One region of the Lysinibacillus sp. NPDC097231 genome, then DNA from elsewhere that is predicted to be linked to it. Evidence: riboswitches for the same ligand, from Rfam matches in the RefSeq annotation. Region 1 holds a riboswitch; each other region holds the start of a gene.
What was found. A riboswitch is a leader RNA that binds a small molecule or an ion and turns the genes downstream of it on or off. The one in region 1 is predicted to bind S-adenosylmethionine.

Region 1 (4,218 bases):
CTTAATAGGTATGGGCTCGATAGTATTAGACGGAGCAGAGATTGGAGAGGGTGCATTTATTGGAGCTGGTAGTCTCGTGCCTCCAGGCAAAGTCATTCCCCCGAATAGCTTAGCGTTAGGTCGTCCAGCAAAAGTTGTACGTGAATTAAATGCTGAAGATATAGAAGATATGGAACGTATCGTACGTGAATACGCTGAAAAAGGACAATACTATAAATCTCTTCAAACAAAAGATAAATAGCTATTTCAATTAATTGAAGCAAGCCCCATGTCTTCTCAGACATCCGTAAGAACGGACTAACTACAGATTAGGAGCTATTTTTTCGGTAAAAACAGCGAAAGGGGCTATTAGAAACACCCAGCCCCTTTCTGAATTATTTACTTTAATATAATTTAACAGCTACAACAGTATCTTCGCAGCTAATTTATAATCCTGCTTTTTCTCTTAATGCAACAGCTTTGTCTGTTTGTTCCCAAGGTACATTTAAATCGGTACGACCGAAGTGACCATATGCTGCAGTTTGCTTATAAATTGGGCGACGAAGGTCAAGCATTTTAATAATCCCTGCAGGACGTAAATCAAATAGCTCACGCACCCATTCTACAATTTCACTTTCCTTAACTTTTCCTGTACCAAATGTATCAACAGCAATAGATACTGGTTGAGCAACACCAATTGCATAAGCTAATTGTACTTCTACTCGTTCTGCTAAGCCTGCTGCCACAATATTTTTCGCTACATAGCGTGCTGCATACGCCGCTGAACGGTCTACCTTAGTTGCATCCTTCCCAGAGAAAGCACCGCCACCGTGACGTGCATAGCCACCGTATGTATCAACGATGATTTTACGTCCAGTTAGACCAGCATCCCCTTTTGGACCTCCGATTACGAAACGGCCAGTTGGGTTGATGAAATATTTAGTATCAGCATCTAGTAATTCACTTGGAACAACTGGTGCAATAACAAATTCTTTTAAATCTGCTTGAATTTGTTCAAGTGTCGCTTCTTCATCATGCTGTGTTGAAATAACAATCGTATCTACGCGCACAGGTACATTATTTTCATCATATTCAATCGTTACTTGTGTTTTGCCATCTGGACGTAAATATGCAAGTTCACCGGATTTACGTACTTCAGTTAAACGACGAGACAATTTATGCGCTAAACTAATTGGTAATGGCATAAGTTCAGGCGTTTCGTTACATGCATAGCCAAACATTAAGCCCTGGTCCCCTGCGCCAATCGCTTCAATATCAGCGTCTGTCATAGAGCCTTCACGCGCCTCTAAAGCTTGGTCAACACCTTGTGCAATATCAGGCGATTGTTCGCCAATAGCAACAAGTACTGCTAAGTTTTCAGCATCAAAGCCATATTTTCCTCGTGTATAACCGATTTCAGCTACAGTATCACGAACGATACCTTTAATATCTACATAAGTAGAAGTAGTAATTTCTCCTGCTACTAAAACTAAGCCTGTAGTTACTGTTGTTTCACACGCTACACGTGCATTTGGATCTTCTGCTAAAATAGCATCTAAAATTGCATCCGAGATTTGGTCACAAATTTTGTCTGGATGTCCTTCTGTTACACTCTCTGATGTAAAGAGTCGACGGTTTGTCATTTGGTTTTCCTCCTATTACTCTTACAAATAGTATTTGCGAATACGGTACTCATTACCCATGTCTAGTCCGCTCCTAAGGATTGAACTCTCGAGCCGTTGTTGTTGCTGTCGCTACGTTTACACTACGCTTTCGCACAGAAAACACTTGTTGCTGTCGCTACGTTTACACTACGCTTTCGCACAGAAAACACTTGTTGCTGTCGCTACGTTTGCACTACGCTTTCGCACAGAAAACACTTGTTGCTGTCGCTACGTTTGCACTACGCTTTCGCACAGAAAACACTTGTTGCTGTCGTTTCACTTTCGCCAAATGATCAGCTGCTCTTTTAACACGAGATTTTCGAAAGATCCGTCATTATAATAAGGAAAGAACTACATATACTTACCTTTAGATTCGTTTTTAACAATAAAAAAATCCTTTTCTCACGCTTACTTAACATGAGGAAAGGAATAATGACTTCGTAACCTTTCACTCTTATCGTTCAAGGGGGGTTCCCTTGCATCAGGTTGGCACCAACGCATGTCGTGAAATAGTTCATGCAGGTTGCCGGGTTTCACAGGGCCTGACCCTCCACCAGCTCGGGATAAGAGTATCCGTTCAATATCTCATATTACGTAAAAGGTTGAACGTTGTCAAATATTTTATGTTGATTTTGTTGGGAATCAAAGTGTTCGTTGAACATATTGCACTACACTTGGTCTTTTCTGTAAATTGAAGAAAAATAATCCCTACTATATACCTCACATCATGTGTTACCATATGTGTGACCCTATATCTACATCCAGCGAGTGTTTTGTAGCGAAAGAGCAACGTCAGCTACGGAAGACTGCCATCTCTACATGTGGTGGATGAATATGGTTGAAGCCCCTTTCCAGTTGGTGACAAGCTCCAACTAATAACAAAATCCCAGGCTAAAAACTTCACATCCTGTGCGAACCTCATATTGGCCAAAAGCTTCCAAACACAATTCAGCTGTGGCGAAAGTGATTCTGTAATCACTCGATTATAAATAGGGTAAAAATGTCTAAAAACAAATGAATTTACTTTTTGTCGTTTTCTTGAAAAGTCATAAAATCTCAAAAATAATTTCTGAATTAGTATAGATTATTTAAGCAATTGTGTTATACTATTTTTGAAATTAAGAAAATCTCCCTCAAGCTCAAGGGAATACTATAAAAAAGGATGGTATTTAATCGATGAATTCAGTAGAAATTGCAAACGAACTGAAGGAATTATTAAGCGGCGGTAACATTAATGTTCAACTTTCAGTACCACAATTAGCTGAAAAAGCTACATCTCGTGGTGAAGCTATGTTAACAGTAGATGGTGCAGTTCGTGCAGAAACTGGCAAATACACTGGTCGTTCACCTAAAGATAAATATACGGTAGAAGAAGAAGGCTCAAAAGATCAAATTGACTGGGGAAAAGTAAACCAACCAATTTCTTCTGAAGTGTTCGATAACTTATATGTTAAAGTAGTAAAATATTTAAAAGAACGTGACGAGTTATTCGTATTCAAAGGCTTTGCTGGTGCTGACAAAGATTCACAATTAAGCATCCAAGTAATCAATGAATACGCTTGGCACAATCTTTTCGCTCATCAATTATTTATCCGTCCAACTGAAGAAGAGTTAGCTTCTCATGTTGCTGACTTCACAGTTATCTCAGCTCCTAACTTTAAAGCAGACCCTGCTGTTGATGGTACAGCTTCTGAAACATTCATCATTGTATCGCTTGAAAAGAAAATCATCCTAATTGGTGGTACTGAATATGCTGGTGAAATAAAAAAATCTATTTTCGGTATTATGAACTACTTATTACCACAACAAGGTATTCTTTCAATGCACTGCTCAGCAAACGTTGGTGAAGCTGGTGATGTTGCATTATTCTTCGGCTTATCTGGTACTGGTAAAACTACTTTATCAGCTGACCCTGACCGTAAGCTTATCGGTGACGATGAACACGGTTGGTCTGATAATGGTGTATTCAACATCGAGGGTGGATGCTATGCAAAAACAATTAACCTTTCTGCTGAAAAAGAACCAGAAATCTATAACGCAATCCGCTTCGGTTCTGTTTTAGAAAACGTTGCTGTTGATCCAGAAACTCGTGTTTGTGACTATGACGATGGTTCATTAACAGAAAATACACGTGTAGCTTATCCAATCCAATACATCGAAAATATTGTTGATCCATCTGTTGCAGGTCACCCAAAAACAATCATCTTCTTAACAGCTGATGCATTTGGCGTATTACCTCCAATCAGTAAATTAACAAAAGAGCAAGCGATGTACCACTTCCTAAGCGGGTTCACATCTAAACTTGCTGGTACAGAACGTGGTGTAACAGAGCCAGAACCAGTATTCTCTACTTGCTTTGGTTCTCCATTCCTTCCACTGCCAGCAACTGTATATGCTGAAATGCTAGGTCAAAAAATTGACGAGCACGGTGCACAAGTATACCTAGTGAACACTGGTTGGACTGGCGGCGAATATGGTACTGGTAGCCGTATGAAGCTTTCTTACACTCGTACAATGGTACGTGCTGCAATTGATGGTAAATTAAAGGATGCTGAAACAATTCAAGATTCAGTAT
Region 2 (4,218 bases), on a different contig from region 1:
TGGAATCGATTATGAGTGTTGTCACGAATATTGCCAACCAAACAAACTTGTTAGCGTTAAATGCAGCTATAGAAGCGGCTCGTGCTGGAGAAGCGGGCAAAGGCTTTAGTGTTGTTGCAGATGAAGTTCGTAAATTATCGATTCAAACAAAAGAATCAGTTACCTCTGTAGCGATGTTATTACAAAAAACGAATGAGCGAACAGATAAACTTGCTTGCTCGATTAGTAATATTAAAGAAGAGGTCACATCTGGCGAGGAAAATATGGCGCAGACGGAAGGACAATTTACCAAAATATTAGACTCTATGACAGAAGCTAAAGGTCAAAATGATTGTATGGAAAAAGAAATACTAGCGATAGCAGAAATTCTCAAAGAGTTAGGTCTTGCCTTTGATGAAGTAACAAATTCTGCTGAAAAATTGGCTAATGTTGCACAAAATTTAAATTAAATAACAGTAAAAATTCAAGTCATGCATTAATGGCAGCATCACGCATTCAAGCACAAAAAACACTATATTAACTATTAATATGTGGATAGAATTAGAATAGATGGGTGAGTGTTCGTATTAGTTAACATAAAGCCTCTAAGGGAAATCAAGCATTTTGAAGATGATCGTGTTGCATAATACAATTTGTAGGAAATCACGTAAATACATTAATTGTTGATTTTCTATAATCGAGATCATATTTGGTTATAAAAATGGAGCTATCCAAATTGTTGGATGGCTCCATTTTTGCTAAATTTGTAAAGGGTTTAGCGTAATTTTCAATAAAAAAAGTTTATACTGAAGAAAGAGAAATAAAAAATAGGGGCGGTATAATATGAAAACAGTTGTTGTATTAGGTGGCGGAATTACAGGATTGTGTACAATGCATTATTTACAACGTCAGGTTCGGGAGAAGAAATTAAATGTAAAGCTTGTGCTTATCGAAAAAAATACATACTTAGGTGGCAAGCTACATTCGGCATACGAGCAAGGTTTCGTCCTAGAGACAGGAGCAGATTCTATTGTAGCCCGTCATAAAGGTGTAATGGAGTTAGTTGAGGAACTTAATTTTGAACAAAATCTTGTTTACAACGAAACTGGTATTTCGTATATTTACACAAATAATGAGTTGCATGCTATCCCGTCAGACTCTACGTTCGGTATTCCAATGAGCTTACAATCTCTAGAGCAAAGCACACTTGTTTCACAAGAGGGGAAAAAAGCAGCATTAAAAGATTTAACAATGCCTAATGAAGGCTTTACAAAGGAAAGTTCAATTGGCGAATTTTTAACCTATTATTTAGGTGAGGAGCTTGTTCAAAACCAAATCGCACCAGTACTTGCAGGGGTATATTCGGGGGATTTAAGTCAGCTTTCGATTGCTTCCACTTTACCGTATTTAATCGATTACAAAAATGATTATGGCAGTATTATTAAAGGTTTTGATGCAAACCGTGAGCAATTTGTGAAAGCTGCTAATAAGAAATTTATTTCCTTTAAAAATGGTTTATCGTCGTTAATTGAACGACTTGAAGAAACATTGACGGATGTAGACATTATTAAAGGAGTCGCTACAACGAATGTTAAAAAACAGGACAATCAATACATTGTTACATTAGCAAACGGTATGGTGATTGAGGCAAATCATGTTGTGATGGCACTTCCTAATGAAGCTGTACAAAGCTTATTACAGGATGATTTATTGAGTCGCTATTTTGAACAGTTCAATACAGCATCTGCCATTACGATCTATTTAGGATTTGATGTACCTGATAGTAGATTGCCAGTAGATGGAACTGGCTTTATAGTGTCACATAATTCTGATGTTACGTGTAATGCGGCGACGTGGACAAGCCGCAAGTGGAAGCATACATCTGCAGAAGGAAAATTGCTTGTGCGACTTTTTTATAAGAGCATTAACCCAGCGTACGAAGAATTACGTATGATGACAGATGAAGAGTTAGCAGCAGTTGCCCTTGAAGACGTTAGAAAAAGCTTGGGGATTGAAGAAAAACCAAGTGCTGTCAATGTGACAAAATGGATCGATCAAATGCCTAAATATGACCTGGCTCATCGTGAGGCATTACAAGGTTTATTGCACGAGCTAGAGAAAAACTATCCAAATCTATCAATAGCGGGATGCTCTTATTTTGGAGTAGGCATCGGAGCTTGTATTCAAAATGGTAAAAAAATTGGTGAGGAACTAGCAGAAAAACTATCATAATTGTTTGATCTAAATCAAAATCTGATATTTTTCGTATAAAATATCCTTTGTTAAGTGAAATAGTCTTGACTCAATCGTTCGTAAACGATATGATTCTTTTAATTATTTAAAAAATTCATACTAAATTCTTATCAAGAGAAGCTGAGGGACTGGCCCTGTGAAGCTTCAGCAACCAACTTTTTGTCAGGTGCTAAATCCAGAAGACCATTGTGTCGAAGATGAGAAGGAAAAACAATTACGTAACGTAAAAGCCTTCTTTTTTTGTGAAAGAAGGCTTTTTTATATTTTAGAAATAAGGGAAGAGAGGCTAGTTTTATGGGATTGCTTGAAAAGTTGAAAACGCATGTTCTTACAGCAGATGGTGCAATTGGTACGGTATTATACGGCTACGGCTTGGAGTACTGTCATGAGGAAATGAATGTTCAGAGACCTGAATTAATTGAAAAGATTCATAGAGAATATATTGCTGCTGGTGCCGACATTATTCAAACGAACACTTATGGAGCTAATGCCATAAAATTAGCTCGCTATGGATTGGAATCACGTGTGCAACAATTTAATGAAGCGGCTATGACAATTGCAAAGCGAGCAGCCGCAGATGGCGGACAATTTGTCTTGGGTACTATTGGGGGAATCCGTGGTATTCGAAAGAGTGACGCAACATTAGAAGAAATTTTAGCAGCTGCTGAAGAACAAGCAAGTGTTTTACTTGCAGGGAATCCGGACGGACTTTTACTTGAAACATATTATGATTTTGAAGAGCTGACAGCAACAATATCGATGCTACGCGCTAAAACGACATTACCGATCATTGCTCAAGTTTCTATGCACGAGCCAGGAATTTTGCAAAATGGCATGAGTTTAAATAATGCTTTACATGAACTTGAAGCGCTAGGAGCTGATGTCGTAGGTGTTAATTGTCGTTTAGGTCCACACCATACGATTCAAGCATTTGAAGGTGTAGAGCTTCCTGAAAAGGCATTTATGTCAGCCTATCCGAATGCATCTCTTCTTGATTTGGAAGATGGTCGCGTTGTTTATGAGTCAGAAGCGGATTATTTTGGCCGAGCAGCAATAGCACTTCGTAATCAAGGGGTACGTTTAATTGGTGGTTGCTGTGGTACGACACCAAAGCATATTGCCGCAGTGAAAAAGTACTTAGAGGAGCTATCTCCAGTAGAAGAAAAATATGCGAAGCCAGAAAAGATAGAAGTTGTTCGTGAGGCAGAGCCACCAAATTACGAGCCACTACATGTAAAAGTAAAACGTGAACGCTCAGTTATAGTGGAGCTAGATACACCAAGACATTTAGAAATTGAAGGTTTTATTGAAGGTGCAAAAAAATTATATGAAGCAGGCGCAGATGTAGTCATGATGGCAGATAATTCGCTTGCATCGCCAAGAATCAGTAATGTTGCTATGGGGGCACTATTGAAAGAAACACATGCAGTTCGCCCGTTAACACATATTACATGTCGAGATCGCAATTTAATTGGTCTTCAATCACATTTAATGGGATTAAATGCACTGGGAATTCATGATATTTTAGCTGTTACTGGAGATCCAACGAAGGTAGGAGACTTCCCAGGAGCGACTAGCGTTTATGACGTGTCTTCAATGGAGCTAATCCAATTAATAAAACAGTTAAATGAAGGTGTATCGTTTTCAGGGAAACCACTTCGTAAAAAAGCGAATTTCTCTGTAGCCGCTGCATTTAATCCGAATGTACGTGTATTAGATCGTGCTGTGTCTCGATTAGAAAAGAAAATTGAGCATGGGGCAGACTATTTTATTTCACAGCCTGTCTATACAAAGGAAAAAATCGTGGAGATTTACGAGGCAACTAAGCATTTAGAAGCACCGATTTATATAGGCATTATGCCAGTAACGAGCTATAAAAGCGCGGAATTCTTACATCATGAAGTACCAGGAATTAAACTATCTGATGATGCGTTAGCGCGTATGAGCGCTTGTGGTGATGATAAGGAGCGCGCAACACAAGAAGGA
Region 3 (4,218 bases), on a different contig from region 1:
GAATGCGAGTAATCGGATCAAGTGCTCCGAATGGTTCATCCATTAGTAGTAAATCAGATCCGTAAGCCAATGCACGGGCTATGGCTGCACGTTGCTTCATCCCTCCAGACATTTGACCAGGATATTTTGTAATGGCATGGCCTAGATTGACAAGCTTCAAATAATCTTCTGCAAGCTGTTGTAATGCTTGTTTCTTTTTCGTTTTCCCAAGCTTTTGTTTTAATGCAAGCACGATATTGCTGCGTGCCGTTAACCAAGGAAACAATGAATAATCTTGAAATACTACGCCGCAATCTGGCGCCTGTATTTGTAGCGACACATCATCAATCGTAATATCTCCAGCGTTTGGTTGCTCGAGTCCTGCAAGCAAACGAAGAAAGGTACTTTTTCCACAACCACTCGGGCCCATTAGAACGAGAAATTCACCTTCCTGCACATTTATCGAAATGTCGTTTAAAATGCAGACATCTTGATAATCGAAATGAATGTTTTTCGCCTCTATTTTATTTTTTGTTGTTGGCGCAAGTACCTTAATCGCCTCCTCCAAGTCATTATTGTTATGCTCCTCTTCACGCTCTAATAGCACCATGATATTCACCCCTTTTAACGTTGTAAGACACGTCTTCCTAATTCTTGTATAGTCGTATCTACTGGCACATGTAGCGTCATCGTCCGTAAATTACGCCAGTAGCGATCAAAGCCGTAACGATTTGCTGTAGCACGACTTTCCATCACCTCGAACATACGAGAGGTAACATCTAACCCTATTCTTGTCGTCACAATTTTCGCAACATTCGTGACATCGTCTAACGCTTCACGTTCTGCTAGCGTAATGTTACTTCCTTTTAGCCAAAGCTTTTGGAACAATTCATCTGAGCGTTCCACCACTAATTTGGCCGCCTCTACTTGAGCAAAAAATTCACCAAAATGTTTTTGAATAATTGGATCCTCTGTTGCTGAAGTGTAGAGCGGTGAACGCGCTCTCGTTTCAGTTTGTGTGTAATTTCTTGCTGCTTCAAATGCGCCTTCTACAATACCTAAATACAGATGATTTAAGATAAAGCTTGAAATATTTAAACGAAGGCGAGAAAACTCATTGCGATTAAAGCCATTCTCCAGTACTTCATTAAGTTCCACACGTACCGCATGAAATTCGACTGTCCCACTATCTGTCTGACGTTGACCAAAATTATCCCAATCCTCTTTCACTTCTATACCTATTCGTTTAGTAGGTATTATAGCCAACAATGGCTCTTCCCGCCCTTCTAACAGCGCTGATACTAATAAATAATCCGAATCTACACTACCTGAGCAGAATGTTTTCTTACCTTCAAAAATGTAATGATTATCCTGCTTCGTTGCCGTTAACTTAATATCAATTGGGTTAAAGGCATTACCCCAAAATAAATTTCGTTGTACGGTTTCCGTATAATAACGCACTTTTTGTTCTTCACTCCCACATAAATGTGGCGTCGTTAAATTGACAAAATGATAACCAAAAACATGTGCTAGCGAGCTATCTACTCTAGCAAAAATACGCACAACCTGTAGGACCTCAAGCCAATTACCTCCTAAACCACCATATTCAGTCGGAATTAAAAGCTTTAAAAGTCCACTTTCTCGTATTAAATCTCGCTCATTTTTAGCATTCCCCCCTGTTTGATCTCGCGTGATGGCTGTTTCCTTAAATTTCTCTGCAAGCGAAGTTGCGATTTCTTCAATCTTTTTAACTGTTTTTGTCGTCATTATTATTCCTCCTGTTTTTAATATGTACGATTATATTTCAAACGTTGCTGGGCCATCCAAGCTCGAATATTTCGGAATACTATCATTGTTACAATCATGACAATGACACCTTTCACTAGATTGAATGGTAAAATCCCTAAAACAATCATATCTTTTAAAGCATCCCCCTTCACAGGTTCCATTCCTAAAAACAAGGTGTACATCGGTAGGAAAAGCACATAATTCAGAAGGCTCATACCAACTGCCATCGAAACTGTACCTGCAAGCAATCCAATGATAAGCCCCTTCCCACTTTGTATTTTTGAATAGAAGAAATACACCGGGATGATGAATAACACACCTGTTGTAAAGTTGGCCAAATGGCCTACCGGTACACCAGTCATGCTTCCTGACAATAACCAATCCAATATATTTTTTAATAGCTCCACTAAAATTCCTGCAACTGGTCCCATCGTCATTGCTGCTAATAAGGCTGGCACATCACTAAAATCTACCTGTAAGAAACTAGGGAACGGTGGTAACGGAAAATTAAATAACATCAGCACAATTGATATACTACTCAGTACACCAATATTTATGAAATACCTTAATCTCAAACTGTTCACTCCTTTTTAAATCGCTGCTAATTAAGAAAAAACTTCAATCAAATGGGTATTCATCATACCTAAGGATCCAACGTTGAACCAATCGGGCTTTTACGATCAGTTCAATGCCTGACCGTTCATGCGGGATCAAAAAAAGACCACATATAAGCGAAGGAAAGATTCCTGCTTATGATGTGGCCTCCAGATTTCTAGTCAGCTGCGATTATTCGTTTTTTTTGTGGAAATCTTTGCTTTTCAAGTCGATTAATTTGCACAATAACACCATCTTGAATGGTGATTTGCACCTCGCCAAATTGTAGATTTTGAATAGCATTGGCAATCACTTCTAATTTCTTGTCATCAATCTTTGCTGTTTGAGACATTCGATACACCCCTTCTTTTTCATACTTTTTTGTACAAAAGAGGTCAACGCATCATGATGATTCGATGGACCCGCTTATCTGTCAGTAAACTCTGCTGAGTTTGGCACCGATTCACATCAGTAGCCGAGGCTTTATTGGGCGAAGTCCCTTCACCTCTCTTGATAAGGCATTACGTTTCTTGGAAATAATTCTATAATTCTGAAAACCTATTGTCAACATAAATATTAGAAAACCTAGACGAATACTATGAAATTAAGCGAAATGGTGCATTTTGTCAGTAAAAGGTGCTCGAAACTTATGAAGAAAGCCTATTCTATTTTGTGTGATGTACAACTGTCATTGTTGCATGTGAATGAAAATGCAGTTACTTGTTCTACTAAAAATCGCTGATAGTATCGCGTCAATCACCGATTAAACGCAGTCACCTTTTCTACTTTGATATTTTTCGCATCATAAGCTCAATGGGGCCTCTACGATATTTTCGTCTCCAGCGCACAGAGAATAGCATACTGCCGATGAAAAAAAGACATGCGTATAGCAGTGAAAAAGCTAATGTTTGATTGTCGAGTCTGTCAAACACTATTAAAATGCCAATACCAATAAAGACATGGCTTACATAATGCGTCAATGTCAATTGACCTGTATTTATAATGGCACGTACAAGCCCATGTTCGGCAAATTTTTCGGCAATATATATGGAGCCTACAATAACAATCAGTGCCGTTGCGGTATTTGAAACGATGTAGAAAATATTAGGGGGAATTGGACCCGTTTCAAAAAGGAACCACGCGCTATCTGCATCTAGAACTGACTTGGTTGTTACATTCATCAGTACTTTAGACATGAATTCAGTTAAAACCGTTATAGAAAGACCAGCGACCAACAATCTTTTTCTTACGGTATCATTGGTTAAATCTAACCGTCCTAAAATTAGGCCGATGAAAAAGAAACAAATCCACGGCAATACAGGGTGATAGCCGTTGAAGAACAAGTTTCTCAAAAAGCCTTCTACTGTCCAAAAATCAAGATATTCTAAAAAGAAATGTTGTGGATCCCAACCTGCCATATAGTTGAAGATTACTTGAAGTGTTTGCGTGATCATTAACAGCACACTTGTTAATGGATTTTCATACCAATTTAAAAAAACTTCATCCATTAGCTAAGGTACAGGTCATTCAAAATGGGCATCATTAGTTACCTTACCCTTAACACACAGCAAAAATAAAAGAATGCCTACAATATTCGTTTTACGGTTCGATGATTGTCTTATTTAAAAGTAATATTAAACAACTTTTTGAATTTTTCTTAAATACCTGATATCCATGTAAAAAAACTGTGTAGACGCACTTTCCGTCTGCACAGTTTTTTTGCATGCATAAATTGAATGATTTTCTTCATCGTTGATAGACATCGCACTCGTATAAGAGAGATTTAATGTTTTTGTAAGCATTCCATTAATGCTTTGGCCGTTTGTTCTTTGCCCATCACCTTAATGGGTTGTCCTT
Region 4 (4,218 bases), on a different contig from region 1:
TCTTCTATTATATATGTATGTTAAAACATCCATAAAAATTGTTCTTTTGAAACATAGTAATTAAAAATTTTAAGGCATGCTAATCTACTTCTCCCCCATTAATGAAAAAGCTCATTCTCTGTAGCAGCAGAGAATGAGCTCAAATATTTGAGGGACGATTAACTAGCGTTAGTTAGCAATTGATAGCAATATTGCGTTATAGCCTGTTGTATAAGCCTTATTTCTTCTAGCTGTAAATCTGGTATTGCATACGTACGTTCAACTAATTGGAATGTGCCGTATTTTAAATAATACTCTGTCGCAGGTAGAGGAATATGACTTGCTCCATAACCTTCATATGCTTCGAAAACTTCTTTTACTGTATAGCCTTCCTCTTTGGCATAAACTTTTTCCTTATAAGCAGAATGCCCAAAGATCTGTTGCCATTTACGTTCAACTGACGCGAGTATGTTTTGAATGGACATGTTGTTCACAAAGACATGACCTTCATTTAGCTCATAAATAAGATAAGATGCAATATTTTGTGCATTATAAACATTTCCCATTTAAAACTCTCCTTTATCATCAGCTTTTTTGAAAAAGGGTAGCTGCTGGCTTGCAGCTACTCTTTTTAATATATTCAAAAGTGGGGGAGCACTTATGAAAACAAATTGGTTTGTAATTGATTAAAGGGTCAAATCAATCGAAATTGTTGCTTTTAACTATTTCTAGGTTGGTAGCCTTTCGAATATTTAACTTATTTCCTAGTATATAACAAGGATTTAAATAAGTCAATAATACTTATAAAATTACTAGGTATTATAAATAGAATACTTCTTCTAACTTATCAAATGGGATAAGCGGTTGATGCAGCAACGTTTTACGCATTACCAAATGAGGCCCTTTCGAATGAGAAAATACGTAAACGCTACGACATTTGTCCATGTAATTGTTTTTAAGCTTCTACTTTTTGTTGTGAAGCTGTAACTTGTTCAATAGCTTGTTCTAAATCTGCAATAATATCCTCTACTGCCTCTAAACCGATTGATAAGCGAATGAGCGACTCAGTTACACCAGTTTGGATTAACTCTTCAGCTGATAGTTGCTGATGTGTAGTAGATGCAGGATGAATAATTAATGATTTGGCATCACCTACATTGGCTACGTGTGAGAATAGTTTCACACTATCGATTAATTTACGCCCTGCTTCACGTCCACCTTTAATGCCAAATGTAAGCACTGAACCGAAGCCATTTCTTAAATATTTTTTAGCTAAATCATGCGTAGCAAAATCTTCTAAGCCATTATAATTTACATACTCCACAGATGGGTGGTTTCTTAAATATTCAGCTACCGCTAAAGCATTTTCGTTATGTTTAGGGATACGCAAATGAAGCGTTTCTAAACCTTGTAATAAATTAAATGCAGCATCAGCACTTAATGTTGGTCCAAAGTCGCGTAGTAATTGTACACGCAGTTTTGTAGCAAATGCAGCCGCTGCTGTGTCAATACCATATCGTAAACCGTGATAAGAAGGATCTGGCTCAGTAAAGCCTGGGAAACGTCCACGAGTCCAATCAAACTTTCCTGCGTCTACTACAACCCCACCTAAAGTTGTACCATGGCCGCCTATCCATTTTGTAGCGGAGTGAACGACAATATCTGCACCGAAGTCAATTGGTGTAGAGCCATACGGTGAGGCAAATGTGCTATCAATAATTAATGGTAAGCCGTTTTCATGTGCAATATTCGCTACTGCTTCAATGTCTAGTACCTTTAAACTTGGATTACCGTAAATTTCAGCGAACACCGCTTTTGTTTTATCAGTAATAGCTGATCGGAAATTTTCTGGATTTGTTTCATCTACAAAAATCGTTTTAATACCGTAGTTTGGTAGTGTGTTGGCGAATAAGTTATAAGTACCTCCGTATAAAGAGCTAGCTGCAACAATTTCATCCCCTGTCCCTGCAAGATTTAAAATTGAAAATGCGATAGCTGCTGCACCAGAAGAAAGTGCTACTGCTGCTGTACCGCCTTCTAATAAAGCGACGCGTTTTTCAAAAACATCTACTGTTGGGTTTGTAATGCGTGTGTAAATATTGCCAGCTTCCTCTAGGGCAAAAAGACGTTGCGCATGAGCTGTGTCTTTAAATACGAAAGCCGTTGAGCGATACACGGGTACTGTGCGAGAACCTGTTACTGGGTCTGGCTCTTGGCCACCATGTAACAGTAATGTTTCTGGTTTAAAATTTGTCATTGTATACCTCCAAATGGTTGTTTTTTTACGATGGTACCGGAGATGAGGAGGATTTTTTTAGTAGAAAACAAAAACCCTCTTCAGTAAGAAGAGGGTTGCGGTTGCAAGTTTTCCTCCCCTTATCTGCCAGATCCAAGTAAGAATCTGTAGGAATTAGCACCTTAGCAAGTTCGTCACTTACTGGTTGCCGGGCATCATAGGGCCTATCCCTCCGCCGCTCTTGATAAGAGTTATGAGATTCAATTTCCATCGTTGTTACACAGTATAAACATAGACTTTTTTTCTGTCAACACTAAAATTTTATTTTTCCGAAACTTCTGTCTGCCTTTTTACGTAATATGAATGCATAGACTATTATATTATTTATTGGTTTTCACCAAAATGTAGGTCGATTTCCATTACTACTAAGTGCTTTCCTTGGAGCGTTCAGTCTATACTCCAATCAACTTAAATTGCATAGATTTTAAAAATTTCATCTCTAACTTTTGGTGATGATTCTTTTACTTTAGAAAGGAGGATTTTATGATAAAAGCCGTTATTATTTTTCTTCTTGTTGGTTATTTAATTGGCTGTATTCACGGCTCTAAAGTAGCTCAGTTTTTATCTGGGGTAGATTTAAAAAAAACTGGCTTTGGTAATGCAGGCGCCTCCAACGCAACACTTTCCCTCGGATGGAAATACGGAATATTAGTTGCACTTATCGATATTGGTAAAGGTGTTGCAGCTATTCTCGGTTCCCATTTCTATCTAGCAGATGCAATACAATTAACAGAAGTTCAAATTTGGCTCTTTATCTATATCGTAGCTGCTGGTGTCATTTTAGGTCATAATTTCCCTTTTCATATGAACTTTAATGGCGGTAAAGGAACTGCTTCAATTATAGGCATATTACTCGCTGTTGATTGGAAAATTGGCTTATTTGCACTCATTTTATTCGTCATTTTATCTTTTACGACAAACTATTTAATTGTCGGTGTTCTGGAATATTATCTTGTTTTTTGTACAGCAACATATTTATGGATTCCCGGAATCGGCCCAACGATTATTGCTCTACTTCTTTTTGGAATAGCTATCTTTTTGCATATCGAAAATATAAAACGATTAATCAAAGGAACGGAGCCTAAAGTGACTTCTGCTTTCAAGAAAAAGGAATAATATTCGATGAGACCACATATTTTCTCGAAGCTGCCTATTATCGCTACAGATAGGGAGTATTTCACATACTAGTTTTTCACAAAAAAATAGACATATTACTTTCTAGCCAATGCTAAAAAATAATAGTCATGTCTATAGTAGAAAAGATGAAAAGTATGTCTACTTCTGAACAAGTAAAACCAAAACGCAATTTGAAGCCACTCTGGATTGGCTTAGCCTTCACTTCACTAATCGTCATTACTTTTTTACATAACAACGACGATTTACCTATAGCGGATCATTTCCCTCGGATACCTAGTCACTTTCCGGGCTTACCTGATCATTTCTCCGGAATGCTTTTAGGATTACGTTATTAACTATTAAAAGCCTTGAAGGGGCCAATACACTGTCTCCTTCAAGGCTTTAATTCTTTTATTTATTTAGATAATGCAGGGTCCTTCATGGTACCACTTTTTGCGTAATTCACATGCCATGAAAGCGCTTTTTCAAGGTCGTGTGGAGTATGGTGTCCACCTGTTGCTTCATTAGCTTCGTTAAAATACTTCCATAATTGCTCACGATATTCAGGATGTGCACAGTTATCGATAATTAGCGCAACCCGTTCTTTTGGAGCAAGTCCACGTAAGTCTGCTACGCCCTGCTCTGTTACGATTACGTCTACATCATGCTCTGTATGGTCTACATGCGATACCATTGGAACGATACTAGAGATATTTCCGCCTTTTGCATAAGATTTTGTGACGAAAATACCTAAACGTGCATTACGTGCAAAGTCTCCAGAACCGCCGATTCCATTCATCATTTTTGTGCCAGAAACATGTGTAGAA

Region 2: linked by a shared signal. The riboswitch ahead of ACIQXF_RS12900 (bifunctional homocysteine S-methyltransferase/methylenetetrahydrofolate reductase) and the one ahead of metK (methionine adenosyltransferase) in region 1 are both predicted to bind S-adenosylmethionine.
Region 3: linked by a shared signal. The riboswitch ahead of ACIQXF_RS11575 (YezD family protein) and the one ahead of metK (methionine adenosyltransferase) in region 1 are both predicted to bind S-adenosylmethionine.
Region 4: linked by a shared signal. The riboswitch ahead of ACIQXF_RS22265 (O-acetylhomoserine aminocarboxypropyltransferase/cysteine synthase family protein) and the one ahead of metK (methionine adenosyltransferase) in region 1 are both predicted to bind S-adenosylmethionine.

Annotation. Positions count from the first base shown of each region.
Region 1 is NZ_JBIWDH010000003.1:170,955-175,172, forward strand. It holds gene ACIQXF_RS04070 (gamma carbonic anhydrase) at 1-241, shown strand, start outside; gene metK (methionine adenosyltransferase) at 426-1,622, opposite strand; SAM riboswitch class I at 2,095-2,213, opposite strand; gene pckA (phosphoenolpyruvate carboxykinase (ATP)) at 2,820-4,218, shown strand, end outside.
Region 2 is NZ_JBIWDH010000019.1:45,797-50,014, forward strand. It holds gene ACIQXF_RS12890 (protoglobin domain-containing protein) at 1-449, shown strand, start outside; gene hemG (protoporphyrinogen oxidase) at 823-2,211, shown strand; SAM riboswitch class I at 2,337-2,436, shown strand; gene ACIQXF_RS12900 (bifunctional homocysteine S-methyltransferase/methylenetetrahydrofolate reductase) at 2,527-4,218, shown strand, end outside.
Region 3 is NZ_JBIWDH010000016.1:68,636-72,853, forward strand. It holds gene ACIQXF_RS11560 (ABC transporter ATP-binding protein) at 1-589, opposite strand, end outside; gene ACIQXF_RS11565 (acyl-CoA dehydrogenase family protein) at 604-1,746, opposite strand; gene ACIQXF_RS11570 (ECF transporter S component) at 1,764-2,351, opposite strand; gene ACIQXF_RS11575 (YezD family protein) at 2,540-2,713, opposite strand; SAM riboswitch class I at 2,785-2,881, opposite strand; gene ACIQXF_RS11580 (DUF418 domain-containing protein) at 3,144-3,869, opposite strand; gene ACIQXF_RS11585 (phosphopantothenoylcysteine decarboxylase domain-containing protein) at 4,145-4,218, opposite strand, start outside.
Region 4 is NZ_JBIWDH010000058.1:2,452-6,669, reverse strand. It holds gene ACIQXF_RS22270 (hypothetical protein) at 159-545, opposite strand; gene ACIQXF_RS22265 (O-acetylhomoserine aminocarboxypropyltransferase/cysteine synthase family protein) at 935-2,236, opposite strand; SAM riboswitch class I at 2,353-2,466, opposite strand; gene ACIQXF_RS22260 (glycerol-3-phosphate acyltransferase) at 2,759-3,391, shown strand; gene ACIQXF_RS22255 (hypothetical protein) at 3,547-3,747, shown strand; gene scpC (succinyl-CoA:acetate CoA-transferase ScpC) at 3,807-4,218, opposite strand, start outside.